One region of the Burkholderia sp. APQ4-4ca genome, then DNA from elsewhere that is predicted to be linked to it. Evidence: predicted binding sites of a transcription regulator. Region 1 holds the regulator's gene; the other holds the start of a gene.
What was found. The regulator LexA, encoded in region 1, represses DNA repair genes until DNA is damaged. The targets are predictions, from matches to a motif close to ACTGTATNNNNATACAGT.
Positions count from the first base shown of each region.

Region 2: AC3IFE_RS30965 (DUF2471 family protein) is a predicted target of LexA. The motif match lies at 3,217-3,234, and genes of this name have one in related genera.

Region 1 is NZ_JBYQCG010000059.1:102,260-111,003, reverse strand. Features, by position in the region: gene AC3IFE_RS02405 (sulfate ABC transporter substrate-binding protein) at 1-769, opposite strand, end outside; gene lexA (transcriptional repressor LexA) at 1,034-1,681, shown strand; gene AC3IFE_RS02395 (hypothetical protein) at 1,707-2,042, shown strand; gene AC3IFE_RS02390 (DUF2939 domain-containing protein) at 2,072-2,791, shown strand; gene AC3IFE_RS02385 (universal stress protein) at 2,888-3,385, opposite strand; gene nodI (nodulation factor ABC transporter ATP-binding protein NodI) at 3,718-4,632, shown strand; gene AC3IFE_RS02375 (ABC transporter permease) at 4,639-5,472, shown strand; gene AC3IFE_RS02370 (hypothetical protein) at 5,510-5,932, opposite strand; gene AC3IFE_RS02365 (permease) at 6,027-7,085, opposite strand; gene mnmH (tRNA 2-selenouridine(34) synthase MnmH) at 7,082-8,212, opposite strand; gene AC3IFE_RS02355 (LysR family transcriptional regulator) at 8,304-8,744, opposite strand, start outside.
Region 2 is NZ_JBYQCG010000239.1:17,043-25,786, forward strand. Features, by position in the region: gene AC3IFE_RS30955 (AraC family transcriptional regulator) at 1-453, opposite strand, end outside; gene AC3IFE_RS30960 (2,4-dienoyl-CoA reductase FMN-binding domain-containing protein) at 529-2,562, shown strand; gene AC3IFE_RS30965 (DUF2471 family protein) at 2,749-3,153, opposite strand; gene AC3IFE_RS30970 (LysR family transcriptional regulator) at 3,319-4,212, opposite strand; gene AC3IFE_RS30975 (NAD(P)H-dependent oxidoreductase) at 4,299-5,078, shown strand; gene catC (muconolactone Delta-isomerase) at 5,234-5,524, opposite strand; gene catA (catechol 1,2-dioxygenase) at 5,568-6,470, opposite strand; gene AC3IFE_RS30990 (muconate/chloromuconate family cycloisomerase) at 6,503-7,636, opposite strand; gene AC3IFE_RS30995 (LysR family transcriptional regulator) at 7,728-8,618, shown strand.

The DNA of each region.
Region 1 (8,744 bases):
CGGGCGGCTCGGCCAGGATGCTTACCGACGGCACGACGATCTCGAACTTGTCGGTGCCGAATTCCTTGACCGACAGGAAGGCCTCGTTTTCCCATGCGATCAGCACGTCGCCGATTCCGCGCTGCACGAAGCTCGTCGTCGCGCCACGCGCGCCCGAATCGAGCACGCCTGCGTTCTTGTAGAGCTTCGTGACGAATGCCTTCGCCGACTGCTCGTTGCCGCCCGGCTTGTGCAGCGCGTACGCCCATGCAGCCAGGTAGTTCCAGCGCGCGCCGCCCGAGGTTTTCGGGTTCGGCGTGACGATCGAGATGCCCGGCTTGGTCAGATCGTCCCAATCCTTGATCCCCTTCGGATTGCCCTTGCGCACGAGGAACACGATCGTCGACGTGTACGGCGACGCGTTGTCGGGCAGGCGCTTCTGCCAATCCTTGTTCACGAGCCCCTTGTTCGCGAGCGCGTCGATGTCGTAGGCCAGCGCCAGCGTGACGACGTCGGCCTGCAGGCCGTCGAGCACCGAGCGCGCCTGCGCGCCCGACCCGCCGTGCGACTGCTTGAAGTTGACGGTTTCGCCCGTCTTCGCCTTCCACTCCTTGCCGAACGCCTGGTTGAAATCCTGATACAGCTCGCGCGTCGGGTCGTACGACACGTTCAGGAACGTCGTGTCGGCCTGCGCGTGCGTCGCGACGCCCAGCGCCGCCGCCGCGCCCAGCGCGAGTGTTGCGATCAGGCGACCCGCTCCGCCCGCCAGCCCCGTATTGCGCTTCGCCATCCTTGGTTCTCCAGTGTTGTCGGTATTGCGATGTCGGGCCAGTCTATCGAACGGGTTACATGATTAAAAATAATCGTTCCTCATTTTTTAATACTCAAAAGTGCTAACGCAGACGGGACGGACGGTTGCGGCGGACAAACCGGCGTCCGGGAGTCGCGAAATCGCGCCGGAACCGGCGCGATCGCGTCGAACCTCAAGTAACACTTGAAATTCCCCAAGTACTGTATAAAAATACAGCTCACTGTCTATCCATACAGTTGAGCCATGACCAAACTCACCGCCCGTCAGCAGCAAGTGTTCGACTTGATCCGTCGCGCGATCGAGCGTTCCGGATTCCCGCCCACCCGTGCCGAGATCGCGGCCGAACTGGGCTTCAGCTCGCCGAATGCCGCCGAGGAGCACCTGCGCGCGCTGGCGCGCAAGGGCGTGATCGAGCTGGCGGCCGGCGCATCGCGCGGCATCCGGCTGCTCGGCATCGACGACGCCCCGCACCAGTTCACGCTGCCGCACGCCGGCCTGATGCAGCTGTCGCTGCCGCTCGTCGGCCGCGTCGCGGCCGGTAGCCCGATCCTCGCGCAGGAGCACATCTCGCAGCACTACGCGTGCGATCCCGCGCTGTTCACCAGCAAGCCCGACTACCTGCTGAAGGTGCGCGGCCTGTCGATGCGCGACGCCGGCATTCTCGACGGCGACCTCCTCGCCGTGCAGAAGCGCACGGAAGCGAAGGACGGCCAGATCATCGTCGCGCGTCTCGGCGACGACGTCACGGTCAAGCGCCTGATGCGTCGGCCCGGCGGCCTCGAGCTGATCGCGGAGAACCCGGATTACGAAAACATCTTCGTCAAGGCCGGCAGCGCGGATTTCGCGCTGGAAGGCATCGCCGTCGGGCTGATCCGCTCGGGCGAACTCTGACATTCCGTCTCGCTAGGAGAACATCATGGAACGCCTTTCCCGCCTGCTGCCTTTCCGTCAATTCGGTCGCCTGCGTCATCTGCGCGGCCGCACGCCCTGCGCACCGCTGTCCGCGGCGGCGCCTGTGCAAGAAGAAATCGCAGTCGAACGGCAGGCGTCCCTGCTGCCGTCAGCGCTTCCCGCGTTCGCGCGGGTGTCGCTGAACGCCGGTCTGAATCACGCGGAACCCGCGCGCCGTGCGCCGGTGCGCGTCTATCACGGCCGCTCGCGCCTGATCATGGTGGGCACGATCGATGCCGTGTGCCGGATGATCGATCGCTGCATCGCTGAGGAACGATCGGCCACGCCGGGCGGTCTCTGATTGCGGAATCTTCCCGCACCGGAGGCAACGTGACTGAACCGTCGCGCCGCGCATGGCGAATCAAGCCGCTGCTGATCGTTGCGCTGGTCGTCGCCCTCATTGCGGCGCTCGGCTATGCGTACGCGTCGCCGTATGTCGCGCTCGGTCGCCTGAAATCGGCGATCGATGCGCGCGATGCGCAGGCGATCAGCGAGTATGTCGACTTTCCGTCGCTACGCATCAGCCTGAAGCAGCAGGTCACGGAAGAGTTGATGCGCCGGATCGACGCCGTGAAGAAGAACAATCCGTTCGCGGTGATTGGCGCACTCATCGGGTCCGCGCTGATCGGCCCGCTGGTCGATGCGTACGCGACGCCGGAAGGCGTCGCCGCGTTGATGAGCGGATTGCCGCCGCGCGGCAATCCGGGCGAGCGCCCGCCTGAATGGTCGAGTCAGCCGCCAGCAGGCAATGCGTCCGGCAACGCGCCTGCCGCACCGCCCGCCAATCCGCCGCCGGCAAGTACTGCGGTACCGGGCGGCAACGCGGCTGCTTCGGCGGCATCGTCGCCGGCACCCGCGCCCGCCACACCGGCTAGCCCGAGCGAAACGCCGCAAGCGCCGCGCCAGCAGCAAACCAGCGCGGGCTATCGGAACATCGATGAATTCGTCGTCACGTATCAGCGCAGCGCCGATGGCACGCGCTATGCGGCGATCTTCCACCGCTTCGGGCTGTTCTCGTGGAAATTGTCCGGAATCGACCTGCACGCATAACAAGCTGCGCGCGATGCGCGCATCGCCGATGCAGCGCGACGCCTGACCGGCCCGTACCACCGGTCAGGCTGTCAGGCGGATCACCCGGCCTTTAGATCATTGGCCGCTCGCCGTGGCCGCTTCACGTTCGCGCGCGATTTCGGCCTTCTGCTCTTCGGCCGACGAACACGCGACCAGAATGCTGCAGTTCACGCGATCGAGCAGTTGCGTATTGCCCGACCCCATCCACCATCTCGACAATCCGCTGCGGCACCGGTGGCCGACGACGACGAGGTCGACCTTCAGCTCGGACGCGAGATTCGCGATTTCGTCAATCGGGTAACCGAATGCGAAATGGCCTTCGGCCTGGACGCCGCGCTCGCGCAGCCAGTTCACGCCTTCCTGCAGGATTTCGCGCGCGGTTTCCTCGAAGCGGCCGCATGCGACATCGGTCAGCAAACCCGCGCTTTGCGCAATGCTCGAACGCATGTCCACGACCGAAAGCAAGTGCGTTTCGGCCTTCAGATCCATTGCGAGATTGGCGCCGTAACGCAGCGCCTTGCGCCCTTCGAGCGTGCCGTCGTAACACAGCAAAATCTTGTTGTAGCTAGCCATGAAGCCTCCCTATCGCGACAACGAGCCTACGCATTCATCATGGTGCGCCGCAATTCAGGACGCAAGGGATGGAAAACGCTGATTCGTCCCGCGTGGCGCGTGCGCGATGATGCGGTGCACGATCGGTGCGCACTTGCATCGCACCGTGCACGCATGCCCTTGAGCGATGCAGCCGATGCACTAGAATGGCCCCGTTCCACGTCCGGCGCGCCATCTCGCGCCCGCGTCGCATGCTTCGGCCATGCCCATGTGACACGCCTTCGCGCGATCCGTTCGCACATCGGCCCGCGCACCGGCAGCGGAACGCGCCCGCTTACAACGACAACACGCCCATGTCCGTCGCACCGATCGATTTCCGCAACGTCGAAAAGCGCTATGGCGACAAGCTCGTCGTCAATGGCCTGTCCTTCAACGTGAAGGCCGGCGAATGCTATGGCCTGCTCGGGCCGAACGGCGCCGGCAAGACCACGACGCTGAAGATGCTGCTCGGCCTCGCGCATCCCGACGCGGGCACGATTGCGCTGTGCGGCGAACCGGTTCCATCACGCGCGCGACATGCACGCCGGCGCGTCGGCGTCGTTCCGCAGTTCGACAACCTCGACCCCGACTTCACCGTCCGCGAAAACCTGCTCGTGTTCAGCCGCTATTTCGGGATGTCGGCGCAGGCCGCACGCGCGCTCGTGCCGCCGTTGCTCGAATTCGCCAAGCTGGAGAACAAGGCCGACGCGAAGGTCGGCGAGCTGTCGGGCGGCATGAAGCGCCGCCTGACCCTCGCCCGCGCGCTCGTCAACGATCCCGACGTGCTGGTACTCGACGAGCCGACGACGGGCCTCGATCCGCAGGCGCGGCACCTGATGTGGGAACGGCTGCGCTCACTGCTCGCGCGCGGCAAGACGATCCTGATCACCACGCATTTCATGGAAGAAGCCGAGCGCCTGTGCGATCGGCTGTGCGTGATCGAGGAAGGCCGCAAGATCGCCGAAGGCGCGCCGCACGCATTGATCGAATCGGAGATCGGCTGCGACGTGATCGAGATCTACGGGCCCGATCCGGCCGCGCTGCGCGACGAATTGTCGGCGCTCGCGAAGCACACCGAGATCAGCGGCGAGACGCTGTTCTGCTATGTGACCGACCCCGAACCGCTCAGCGCGCGACTCAAGGGCCGCACGGGGTTGCGCTATCTGCATCGCCCGGCCAATCTGGAGGATGTGTTCCTGCGGCTCACGGGCCGCGAGATGCAGGACTGATCGACCATGGACGTTCGCAACTACTCCGCCACCACGCCGTCGGCCCCGCCACGCGAATCACGCTTCGCGATCGCGATGCCGGCGAACGCCAGCAACTGGGTCGCCGTCTGGCGGCGCAACTATCTCGTATGGCGCAAGCTCGCGCTCGCATCGATGTTCGGCAATCTCGCCGATCCGATGATCTATCTGTTCGGGCTGGGTTTCGGGCTCGGCCTGATGCTCGGCCATGTCGACGGCGTGTCGTATATCGCGTTCCTCGCGGCCGGCACGGTCGGCTCAAGCGTGATGATGTCCGCGAGCTTCGAATCGATGTATTCGGGTTTCTCGCGGATGCATGTGCAGCGCACGTGGGAAGCGATCATGCATACGCCGCTCGCGCTCGGCGACATCGTGCTCGGCGAGATCGTCTGGGCGGCCAGCAAGGCGATGCTGTCGGGGAGCGCGATCATGCTCGTCGCGGGCGTGCTCGGCTACGCCGAGTTTCCGTCGATGCTCGCGGTGCTGCCCGTGATCGCGCTGGCCGGCCTCGCGTTCGCCAGCCTCGCGATGATCGTCACGGCGCTCGCGCCGTCCTACGATTTCTTCATGTTCTACCAGACGCTCGTGCTGACGCCGATGCTGCTGCTGTCGGGCGTGTTCTTCCCGATCACGCAATTGCCGCCGCTCGCGCGGCACGCGGCGCAGGCGCTGCCGCTCGCGAATGCGGTCGAGCTGATCCGGCCTGCGATGCTCGGCCGGCCGGCGGCCGACATCGCGTTGCACGTCGCGGTGCTCACCGGCTACGCGGTCGGCGGGTTCTTGCTGTCCGCGTGGCTGTTCCGGCGGCGGATGATGCGCTGACGGCCGGCGCGCCCGGCGCCGGCTTCATGCGACGACGTTACTCGTCGTCATCGCTCCACGGAATTTCGACGTCGGTCAGGAACGCGACGGTCGCGAGCGGGCCGCCTTCCTGGCGGCCGAGCTTGCCGTCCGCGCGATGCCATTCAACGCGGAATTGCGTGCCCGGATCGTCCGCCACCAGATACACCGTGCGCAGTTCTTCCTTGTCGGCTTCGTCCACCGGGCCGTCGAACGACACCAGCATCTTCTGCGGCCACAGGCCGTTGACGGGATCGTAAATGCGATCGCCTTGCGGAATGTCGATGCTGGCCTCGACGCCGATCGTTGCGGAAGCCTCGATGATCATCGTGCCGAGTGCGTGCAGCACGGCAGTCGCCCGCGCGGAATTGGCCTGGCGGATCGCGAGATCGCCGCGCGTCAGCGCCTTTTCGAGTCGAGGATGAATCTTCGGTTGGGTCATGCGTTTTCCTGTTTGCTTCTTGTAAAGGGCGCCACACGCGCGAAGCGGCGGCGCCGGATGAATATCAATGCGGTTATCGCACCGGGCCTGCGCATCAGAACCCGAACGCGATCGCGAGCAAGCCGCTCGCGATCCCGAATACGACGACGAGCGTCGCGACGATCGCCAGCATGTAAGGCTTGAACGAACGCGCGAGCATCGCGAGCGACGGCACGCTGATCGGCGGCAGCGTCATCAGCAGCGCGGCGGCCGGACCGACGCCCATGCCGAGCGACAGCATCGCCTGGATGATCGGCACCTCGCCGGCCGTCGGAATCACGAACAGCATGCCCGCGACCGCGAACGCGACGATCCAGCCGAGGTGATTGCCGATGTCCGGGCCGATGTGCGGGAACAGCCACGCGCGCGCGGCGCCGAGCAGCAGCACGAGCACGATGTATTCGGGCACGAGCCGCACGGCCATGCGCGCGAGCAGTTTCATCCAGCGGACGAACGGATTGCCGGCCGCGGCCTGTTCGGCCGCCAGCGCGGCGAGCTGTGCATCGTCGATGCTGCGGTCTTCGGGGCGTGCGATGCGGTTCAGCAGATAGCCGATCCCGAACACCATCGCGACGCCCAGCACGACGCGCAGCGCGCTCCAGTGCCAGCCGAGCACGAAACCCATGAATACCAGCGCGGCCGGATTCAGCACCGTGTTGCCGAGCCAGAACGCGACCGCGCCGCCCGGCGACGCATGGCGCGCACGCAAGCCCGCGACGACCGGCGCCGCGCAGCACGTGCACATCATCCCGGGCAGCGACAGCAACCCGCCCGCGGCGACGCTGCCGAAGCCCGTGCGGCCGAGCACGCGCGCCACCCAGTGCGCGGGCAGCAGCGCCTGCACGGCCGAGCCGAGCAGCAGGCCGAGCACCATCGCCTGCCAGATCGCCTTGCCGTATGCCCATGCGTAGTCGAGCGCCGCCTTCAGCGACGGCTCGGGCGCCGCCGCCGACGTGCCCATCAGGATCGACTGGCCGATCGAATGGTGCTCGGCGGCGACGAATGCCTTGTTGTAGTACGGGAACCATTTCACGTAGAACAATCCCGCGACCGCGATCAGCAGGAAGGTCATCCAGCCGAGGGCCGGGTTGGGTTGGATGCGTGTGGTCGTCATCGTGTGGTGATCGTCGATTGGTTTTTGTGGGTTTCGGATGTCGTGCCGGCGGCAAGCGCGGCCGATGCGGGCAATCCGGCTTGCGCGAGTTCGGCCAGCAGCGTGCGGGCCTGGTCGCGCACGTCGGCCGCGTTGGGCCGGAACGTGAACGTCAGCGCCCGGTTCGGCTTGTCGTATGTCGCGCGATACGTGCGTGCGTAGGCGGGATCGTAATGTCTGTCGATCAGTTCGGTGAACAAATCGGCCCGCGCGCCGGCATCGACCAGCGCCTGCCAGCGCATCACCTCTTCGCGGCTGTGCAGGCCGATCAGCCGATGAAGCTGCGCCTTGAACGCGGCCGGTTCGTCGAACAGGTGCGCGTAATCGTCGAGCAGGAACGCGATCCGTTCGTCGTGCGCCGCCTCGACCTGCACCCACGGCCCCGCGTGAAACGCTTCGATCAGCGCTACCGGCAACTGCACAAGCCCGATCCTGCGGCTTTCCGACTCGACGAATACCGGCCATTGAGGGTCGAAACGTCCGAGCGTCTCGACGAGCCCCGAATCGAAGCCCTTCTGCGCCGGCTGCGGCTTGCCCGGCAGCGCGCCGAGCAGCGAGCCGCGATGGCATGCGAGCGCCTCGAGATCGAGTGTCTGCGCGCCCGCGTCGCGCAGTGCGTTCAGCAGGCGCGTCTTGCCGCAGCCCGTATGGCCGACGAGCGCGATGTAACGAAAGCGCGTCGGCAGCGAATCGAGGGTCGCGCACACCGAGCGGCGGTATGCCTTGTAGCCGCCGTCGAGCTGGCGCGCCTTCCAGCCGATCAGGTTGAACCAGGTCGTCATCGAGCCCGAACGCTTGCCGCCGCGCCAGCAGTAGATCAGCGGCCGCCAGTTGCGCGGCCGGTCGGCGAACGTCGTGTCGAGGTGGCGCGCGATGTTGCGGGCCACCATTGCCGCCCCGACGCGCGTCGCCTCGTATGGCGACACCTGCCGGTACATCGTGCCGACGAGCACGCGCTCCTCGTTGCTGAGCACGGGCGCGTTCAGCGCGCCGGGGAGATGGTCCTCGGCGAACTCGAGCGGCGTGCGCACGTCGATGATCTCGTCGAACTCGCCGGCGCGATCGAGGGTAACAATCAGGTTCTTCAATTTGGCGTCGAACAGGGGCGATGCGGCTCGGAGAGCCGCATGGGCACGGAAGGCGGATTGACGATTATCTCACGGGCCGGCGTCCCGGGCCTCATGCGGCAGTCGGCGACGACGCGGCCTGCATCGCGTCGATCAGATGGTCGCGGAACGCACGCACCGACGCGGGCAGATCGCGGCCCGCCATCGTCTGCACCTGGATGCTGCGTTCGCGCAGTTGCGGGTTCGTCACGGGCACGACGACGAAGCCGTCCGCATCGGCGCGATCGCGCACCGACAACAGCCCCGTGAACATCACCGCGCCCGTGCGGCGCGCGTAGCCGTACATCGCCGCGGTGTTGTTGCTCGTCAGTTCGGGCTCGAGCAGCAGCCCGTCGAGCGCGCACGCGATGTCGATCAGCTGGCGCACCGTCGTGCCGGCCTCGGGCAGCACGTGCGCGTGCCGCGCGACATCGACGAGCGACACCGCGTCGCGCGCGGCGAGCGGATGATCGTGCCGGACCAGCGCAAAGACCGGCGCGCGCTCGGTGTGGTC
Region 2 (8,744 bases), on a different contig from region 1:
CGCCTGCACGCCGTGCAGTTCGAGCGTCGCGCCGCGCTCGTCTTCCGCATAGGTCAGCCGGTACTGGCGATTGCGCATCCGGAAGTAGCGCTGCGTGACCGACAGCGCGTCGCGGATGTCCCGCGCGGTCAGCGTCGCATAGCCGAGAAAGCCGTGCACGGTCGGTTTCAGCAGCAGCCCGAACGCGAGCCCGATGCCCGGATCGCCGCCGATTTCGATCGCGTTGAGCACGAGCCGCCCCCATTGCGACGGCGCGACGCGCGCGTCCGGCTCGGCCAGCACCGCGTCGCGCAGGCCCGTGCCGGCGCGCACGGCGGCCAGGTCGACGCCGCGCGCGGCCAACGCCTGCAGCAGCAGGCGCGGATAGGCGACCGGAATCGTCGGCCGGCGCAGCCCGAGGCGATCCTTGCGAGACGGGGAAGTCATGTCGATTTGGCCGGAAATGACAAGCATTATGGCTGTTTGCCCCCTCACGTTCAAGGCGACGCACGCCTACGATGGCAGGCATCGCTTATTGGCCGAATCATCATGACGACACCCTTTCCCCACCTGCTCGCACCGCTCGATCTCGGCTTCACGACGCTGAAGAATCGCGTGCTGATGGGCTCGATGCACACCGGCCTCGAGGACAGCCGCAAGACGCTGCCGCGCCTCGCCGACTATTTCGCCGAGCGCGCGCGCGGCGGGGTCGGCCTGATCGTGACCGGCGGCTTCGCGCCGAACGTGGCCGGCTGGACCAAGCCGTTCGGCGGCACGCTGATGACGTCGGCCGCCGCGCGCCGACATCGCGAGATCACCGGCGCCGTGCATGCGGAGGACGGCAAGATCGCGCTGCAGATCCTGCATACGGGCCGCTACGGCTATCACCCGTTCGCGGTCGCGCCGTCGAAGATCAAGTCGCCGATCTCGCCGTTCGCGCCGCACGAACTGAGCGCGCGCGGCGTCGAGCGGCAGATCCGCGTGTTCGTGCGCTGCGCGAAGCTGGCGCGCGAGGCCGGTTACGACGGCGTCGAGATCATGGGCTCCGAGGGCTACCTGATCAACCAGTTCATCTCGATGCACACGAACAAGCGCACCGACCAGTGGGGCGGGTCGTACGAGAACCGCATCCGCTTGCCGATCGAGATCATCGAGCGCACGCGCGAAGCGGTCGGCCGCGACTTCATCCTGATCTATCGGCTGTCGATGCTCGACCTGATTCCGGACGGCAGCGACTGGCGCGAAACCGTGCAGCTCGCGAAGGCGGTCGAGCGCGCGGGCGCCACCATCATCAACACGGGGATCGGCTGGCATGAGGCGCGCGTGCCGACGATCGCGACGTCGGTGCCGCGCGGCGCGTTCGCATGGGTGACGAAGAAGATGAAGGGCGAGGTCGGCATCCCGCTCGTGACGACCAACCGGATCAACCGGCCCGAAGTGGCCGAGCAGATTCTCGCGGACGGCTGCGCGGACATGGTGTCGATGGCGCGCCCGCTGCTCGCGGATGCCGAGTTCGTCGTCAAGGCCGCGCAGGGTCGCGCCGACGAGATCAATACCTGCATCGGCTGCAACCAGGCGTGCCTCGACCACGCGTTCAAGAACAAGATCGCATCGTGCCTGCTGAATCCGCGCGCGTGCCACGAGACGGAGCTGAAATACACGCCCGCGGCGCAGCCGAAGCGGATCGCGGTGGTCGGTGCGGGGCCGGCCGGGCTCGCGTGTTCGACCGTGCTCGCGCAGCGGGGCCATCAGGTCGACCTGTTCGACGGCGCGGCCGAGATCGGCGGCCAGTTCAATATGGCGAAGCGGATTCCGGGCAAGGAGGAGTTTCATGAAGCGCTGCGCTACTTCGGCCGGCAGGTCGAGTTGACCGGCGTGAAGCTGCACCTGAACCGCCGCGTCGACGCGAGCGACCTGATCGCGGGCGGCTACGACGAGATCGTGCTCGCCACGGGCGTCGCGCCGCGCGACCCGAAGATTCCGGGGCAGGACGGGTCGAACGTGCTCGCCTATATCGACGTGCTCGCGGGCAAACAGCCGGTCGGCCGACGGGTCGCGGTGGTGGGCGCGGGCGGGATCGGCTTCGATGTCGCCGAATATCTGGTTCAGGACGGCGAATCGCCGGCACTCGATCTGGACGAATGGAAGGCCGAGTGGGGCGTGACCGACCCGGCCGAGACGCGCGGCGGCGTGACGCGTGCGCAGGTATCGGCGCCGGCGCGGGAAGTGACGCTGCTGCAGCGCAAGGCCGCGCCGCTCGGCAAGGGGCTCGGCAAGACGACCGGCTGGATTCACCGCGCGACGCTGAAGATGAAGCAGGTGAAGATGATCGGCGGCGTGAACTACGAACGGATCGACGCGCGCGGGCTGCATGTGTCGTACGGCGAACAGCGCGCCGATCATGAACTGATCGAAGCCGACACGATCGTGCTTTGCACCGGGCAGGAGCCGCAGCGCGCGTTGCTCGCGCCGTTGCAGGCGGCCGGGCGCTCGGTGCACCTGATCGGCGGCGCGGAACTGGCCGCCGAACTCGACGCGAAGCGCGCGATCGATCAGGGCGCGCGGCTCGCGGCGCGGTTGTAACGGGCGGGCGCTGCGAAGGTCGTTCGGCCGGTCGTCGCGTGGCGATGATCGGCCTGCACGACGGTTCGCGGCTTGTTGCGCCGTTTCACGCGCGCAGAACCATAACCAACGACCGCGCCGCCCGCGCCACCACGCAACGTGGCGGCGCGAGCCCGCCAGCCCGAAACCGCGATCGACCGGCGCGGCTCAGGCCGCTTCGGCCCGCTCTTCCTGCTCCGCTTCGAGCATCGCCTTGACGATCAGGTAGACGGCCGGCAGGTCGTCGTCGTCGCGGTGCCAGTCGACCGGCTCTTCGACGTCCGCGGCGACCAGCCGGCTGTCGCGCAGCCGGATGAACGCGTCGACGACGGTCGGATCGTTGCGGTTCAGGAAACCGGGATTCGAGAACGCCAGTTCTTCGACGTTCAGCAGCGCCTGCCAGCTCATCGTGCGGACGGCCGCCGGATGCGTGCGGCGGCGCAGGCCGAGCGCCCGTTGCGCGGGGCCGCCGACGACACGCTGCAGATCGACGACGGCCCGCTGCGCGGCACGCTCGAAGTGGACGGGGTTGAAGCCGGGTTGCTCGGGATCGAATGCGGAAGCCTGGAACATGGTCGCCTCACAAAAGTCCGTTCGTCTATGGATGACGGAATTCGGGTCAAATGGTGCAAAAGCACTGTAAATATATACAGTGTTCGGCGCGGTTTCAAGCCCCGAATGCAGGATTTCGTCCGTAGGCGCTCGACGCGGGCGAATCGCCTCGATCGGGCGGACGACTTACACCGCCGCCGCGATCGTCTCGCGCAGCCATCGATGCGCCGGATCGCGATGCACGCGCTCGTGCCACAGCATCGACATTTCATAGCCGGGCACCTCGACCGGCGCGTCCACCACGCGCAGCGCGGGCACGTCGCGCACCAGCCGCTCGGGCAGCATCGCGACGAGATCGGTGCTCGCGACGGCCGACATCACGAACAGGAAGTGCGGCACCGACAGCACGACGCGCCGCGTGGCTCCCCTCTTCGCGAGTACTTCGTCCGTCACGCCGAAGAAGCCGCCGCCGTCGGGCGACACGATCACGTGCTCGAGCGCGCCGAATTGCGCAAGCGTCGGGCGCCGCTTCAGCTTCGGATGACCGGCGCGGCCGATCAGCACGTAACGCTCGACGAACAGCGGCAGGCGCCGCATGCCGGGCGGCGCGCCGTCGGTCGTATGGAAAGCGAGGTCGATGCCGTTTCGTTCGGCTTCCTGCTCGATGCGCGGCGGCACGAGTTCGACGACAGCCAGCCGCGTGCCGGGCGCGGTCGAACGCAGCATGCGCAGCGCGGGCAGCACGATCGTCGATTCGCCGTAGTCGGTCGCGGCCACGCGCCACGTGTGCGTTGCGGTCGCGGGATCGAACGGCGTGGCCGGCATCACCGCGCGTTCGACGGCTTCGAGCGCCTCGCGCAACGGCTCGCGCAGCGCTTCCGCGCGCGCGGTCGGCCGCATCCCGCGCGGCCCCGGCAGCAGCAGCGGATCGCCGAACACGTCGCGCAGCTTCTGCAACTGCACGCTGACCGACGGCTGCGACATGTTCAGCTTCTCGGCCGCGCGCGTGACGTTGTGCTCCGCGAGCAGCACGTCCAGCGTGACGAGCAGGTTCAGATCGAGCCTTCTGAGATTATTCATGGCTATAGCTGGAATATCAGGAATTCATTTCAAATATACCTTCGAGGGCGGCATCCTGCAGTCATTCAATCCACGGAGTGACGACCATGAATGTACTGATTGTGTATGCCCATCCGGAACCGCGTTCGCTGAACGGCGCGCTACGCGATTTCGCGGTCGCGCATCTCGAAGCGGCCGGCCACGCGGTGCAGGTCAGCGACCTGTATGCGATGAACTGGAAGGCGGCGTTCGATGCGAACGACGTGATCGATCATGCGCCCGACGCGCGCTTCGATCCCGTGCTCGATTCGAAACGTGCGTTCGCGGAAGGTACGCAGAGCGAAGACATCGCGCGCGAGCAGGACAAGCTGAAGTGGGCCGACGCGGTGATCCTGCAGTTTCCGCTGTGGTGGTTCTCGATGCCCGCGATCATGAAAGGCTGGTTCGAGCGCGTGTATGCATACGGCTTTGCGTACGGCGTCGGCGAGCATTCCGATACGCACTGGGGCGACCGCTACGGCGAAGGGTCGCTGGCCGGCAAGCGGGCGATGATCGTCGTCACGACGGGCGGGTGGGAGCCGCACTACAGCCCGCGCGGCATCAACGGGCCGATCGACGACTTGCTGTTCCCGATCCAGCACGGGGTGCTGTATTACCCGGGGTTCGACGTGCTGCCGCCGTTCGTGATCTACCGGACGGGCAAGATGAATGCCGCGCGCTTCGACGAAACGCGTTCGGCGCTCGGCCAGCGTCTGGACGATTTGTGGACCACGTCGCCGATTCCGTTTCGCCGGCAGAACGCGGGCGATTACGAGATTCCGGCGCTGACGTTGAAGGACGAGATCGCGCCGGGGAAGGTAGGGTTTGCCGCGCACCTGGCTGCCTGACGATGGCTGCACACCGTGATGCGGGGTGACGCGGACACCCGCCGCCAACGCAAAATGCAAAAAACCCGGGCGGCCTGCGTGACATCGCCGGCCGCCCGGGTCGTGCATCTCGTGGCATCGCGCGGCCGTGGGTCACGGCCACGATGCATCGTTGCTTACCGATCGTCTTCCCGCACCGAAGACGGATGCCGGCACAGCGCCCGCACTTCCATCTCCATATACGGAAACAGCGGCAACTGGCTCAGCACGTCATGCAGCTGCTGCACGCTGTCGACGTCGAAGATGCTGACGTTCGCATACTGCCCGGCGATTCGCCACAGATGGCGCCAGACGCCTTCGTTCATCAGCCGCTGGCACATCGCCTTTTCTTCCGCCTTCAGCGTGGCCGCCTTGACCGGATCCATGTCCGCCGGCAGGCGAACGGTCATTTCCACATGAAACAGCATCCTGCACTCCTTGCGTGGTCGATTCGTCGAAGGGAAAGCGTGTTCACGCCTGCGCGCGGGCCCGCTCGACCTCGCTGCCCGGCACGTCCTGCTTTTCCTTGAGCAGCGAGAAGTCGAAGTCGATCAGCGCGAACTGCCCGTCGACGCCGTACGGCTTGCCTTCCGCGCCCTCCGCCTGCTTGACCGGCGGGATCAGCCCGTCGCGCGTCGCGAACGCGAAGTCGTCCCACAGATGCGGATCGCCATCGATGTTGATCTGCGTCGTCAGCTTACGATAACCGTCCGCCGAAACGAAGAAGTGGATGTGTGCCGGACGATGGCCGTGGCGGCCGAGCTGGTCGAGCAGTTGCTCGGTCTTGCTGCCCGGCGGCACGCTGTAGCCGACCGGCAGCACGCTGCGGAAGCTGTAGCGGCCTTCGGCATCGGTACGGATCGAGCGGCGCAGGTTGAACGCGGGCTGCGACGCGTCGAAGTACGAGTAATTGCCCAGATGGTTCGCATGCCACACCTCGACCAGCGCGTTCGCGAGCGGCGCGCCGTCCTGGCCGAGTACCCGGCCGCGCATGATCAGCGTCTGGCCCGGATCGGTGCCGTCGTCGAGGCGCGCGTGGCCGACCGATTCCGGCGCGCCGGCGACATACAGCGGGCCTTCGATCGTGCGCGGCGTGCCGCCCTGGATGCCGGCCTTGGCCTCGGCTTCGTCCATCCGCACGTCGAGGAAGCGCTCGAGGCCGAGGCCCGCGGCGATCAGCCCGAATTCGCGGCCGGCTTCGTTCAGGTAGTTCAGCGCGGTCCAGAACTCGCTCGGCTGCACGTCGAAGTCCTCGATCGTGTAGCAGATATCTTTCACGATCCGGTTGACGATCGCGCGCACGCGCGGGTTGCCGGGCTTCTCGGCGGCGTCGTCGAAGGTTTTCAGCAGGGCGTCGATGGCTTGCTTGTTCATCTGTGTCTCCGGTGTCGGTTGTCGTGTGGGGATCAGCGGGCGCCGCGTCGCATCCGTTCGATGCGGGCCCAGTCGAAGGTGATGCCGAGGCCGGGCGTCGCCGGCAGATGCAGCTTGAAATCCTGATAGCGCAGCGGCTCGACGAGGATCTCCTCGGTGAGCAGCAGCGGGCCGAACAGTTCGGTGCCCCATTTCAGCGAGTCGAACGTGCTGAACAGTTGCGCGGACGCCATCGTGCCGGCCGCGCCTTCGAGCATCGTGCCGCCGTACAGTTCGATGCCGGCCGCCGCCGCGATCGACGCGACGCTCGCCGCGCCCTGCAGGCCGCCCGATTGCGCGATCTTCACCGCGAACACGTCGGCTGCGCGATCCTGCGCGAGCGCGAACGCATCGACGGGGCCGTGCAGCGCCTCGTCGGCCATGATCGGCACCTGCGCGAGCTGCGTCAGGCGTTTGAGCCCCGCGCGGTTGGTCGCGGCGATCGGCTGCTCGACGAGGCTCACGCCGGCGTCGGCGAGCCGCGCGCCGGCCCAGATCGCATCGGTTTCGCTCCACGCCTGGTTCACGTCGACCCGCACGTCGCCGCGCTCGCCGAGCGCGTGCTTGATCGCGACCACGTGGGCCACGTCGTCGGCGACCGCGTTCGAGCCGATCTTCAGCTTGAACGCGCGATGGCGGCGCGCGTCGAGCATCGCTTCGGCTTCCGCGATGTCGCGCTGCGTATCGCCGCTCGCGAGCGTCCACGCGACGTCGACCGCATCGGTCCGGCGCCCGCCGAACAACTCGGACAGCGGCACGCCCAGACGCCGCGCCTGCGCGTCGAACAGCGCGGTCTCGATCGCGCACTTCGCGAAGCGGTTGCCCTGGAACAGCTTGCGCGCCCGCGCCATCGCGGCGCCCGGACGCGTCGCGTCCATCCCCTGCAGCAGCGGCGCGAAGTAGGTGTCGATGTTGACCTTGATGCTCTCGGGGCTCTCCTCGCCATAGGCGAGACCGCCGATGGTCGTCGCCTCGCCGACGCCTTCGATACCGTCCGTGCATCGAATGCGGATCAGCACGAGCGTCTGGCAATTCATCGTGGCGACCGACAATTTGTGGGGCCTGATCGTCGGCACGTCGACCAGCAACGTCTCGATGCGTTCGATGGTGGCGGTAGTTGCTATCATGCGATTCCTCCTGTTGGTGAACATGGTAGGAATTCCCGCCCGCCGTCGTCCAACACTCTTTCCGACTACTTCCATACCTTCGAGGCATGAAATGGAATTGCGCCAGCTCCGTTACTTCATCGCCGTCGCCGAGGAAATGAACATCACGCGGGCCGCGGAGCGGCTGCACATGACGCAGCCGCCGCTCAGCCGTCAGCTCCAGGCGATCGAGGAAGAGATCGGGTTGCCGCTGTTCGAGCGCGGCGCGCGGCCGCTGAAACTGACCGATGCCGGGCGCGTGTTCTATACGCAGGCCAAACGTCTGGTCGACCAGGCCGACGAACTGGGGCCGCTGACGCGCCGGCTCGCGCAATCGTCGGAGCGGATCGTGATCGGCTTCGTGCCGTCGGCGCTGTACGGCGCGCTGCCGGACGTGATCCGCGCGTTTCGCGAGGCGCAGCCGGACGTCGAGCTGTCGCTGATCGAAATGTTCACGCTGGAGCAGCTCGGCGCGCTGAAGGGCGGGCGGATCGACGTGGGATTCGGCCGCTTGCGCTTCGACGACGACCAACTGGTGCGCGAGGCGCTGATCGAGGAAAAGCTGATCGCGGCACTGCCGGTCGGGCATCGGCTCGCCGATCCGGCGCGGCCGCTGACGCTCGCGGATCTCGCGAACGAGACGATGATCGTCTACCCGAGCACGCCGCGGCCGAGCTTCGCCGATCAGCAATTGTCGGCGCTGCGCGACGGCGCGGTCGTGCCGGCGGCCGTGCACGAGGTGCGCGAGTTGCAGACGGCGCTCGGGCTCGTCGCCGCGCAAGTGGGCGTGTCGCTGGTGCCGGAGAGCGTGGAGGGCGTGCGCGTGAAGGGTGTTATCTATCGGCGGCTGCCGGAGCCGGGCGCGACGTCGCCGATCATCATGAGCCGCCGGCTGCACGGCGAAAGCGCGGCGACGGCCGCGTTCTGCGCGATCGCGCGGGAGATGATCGTGCCGTCGGCGTGATGGCCGCCCGATGACCCGAAAACGCTCGCCGCGTGTGCCGATTATTGCCGCACGTGGTTTTTTCTCTCCCGCCGGCGCCGGATAAACCGGCAATGTTGCGCTCCGTAAACAGGGTTGGAAGTGGGG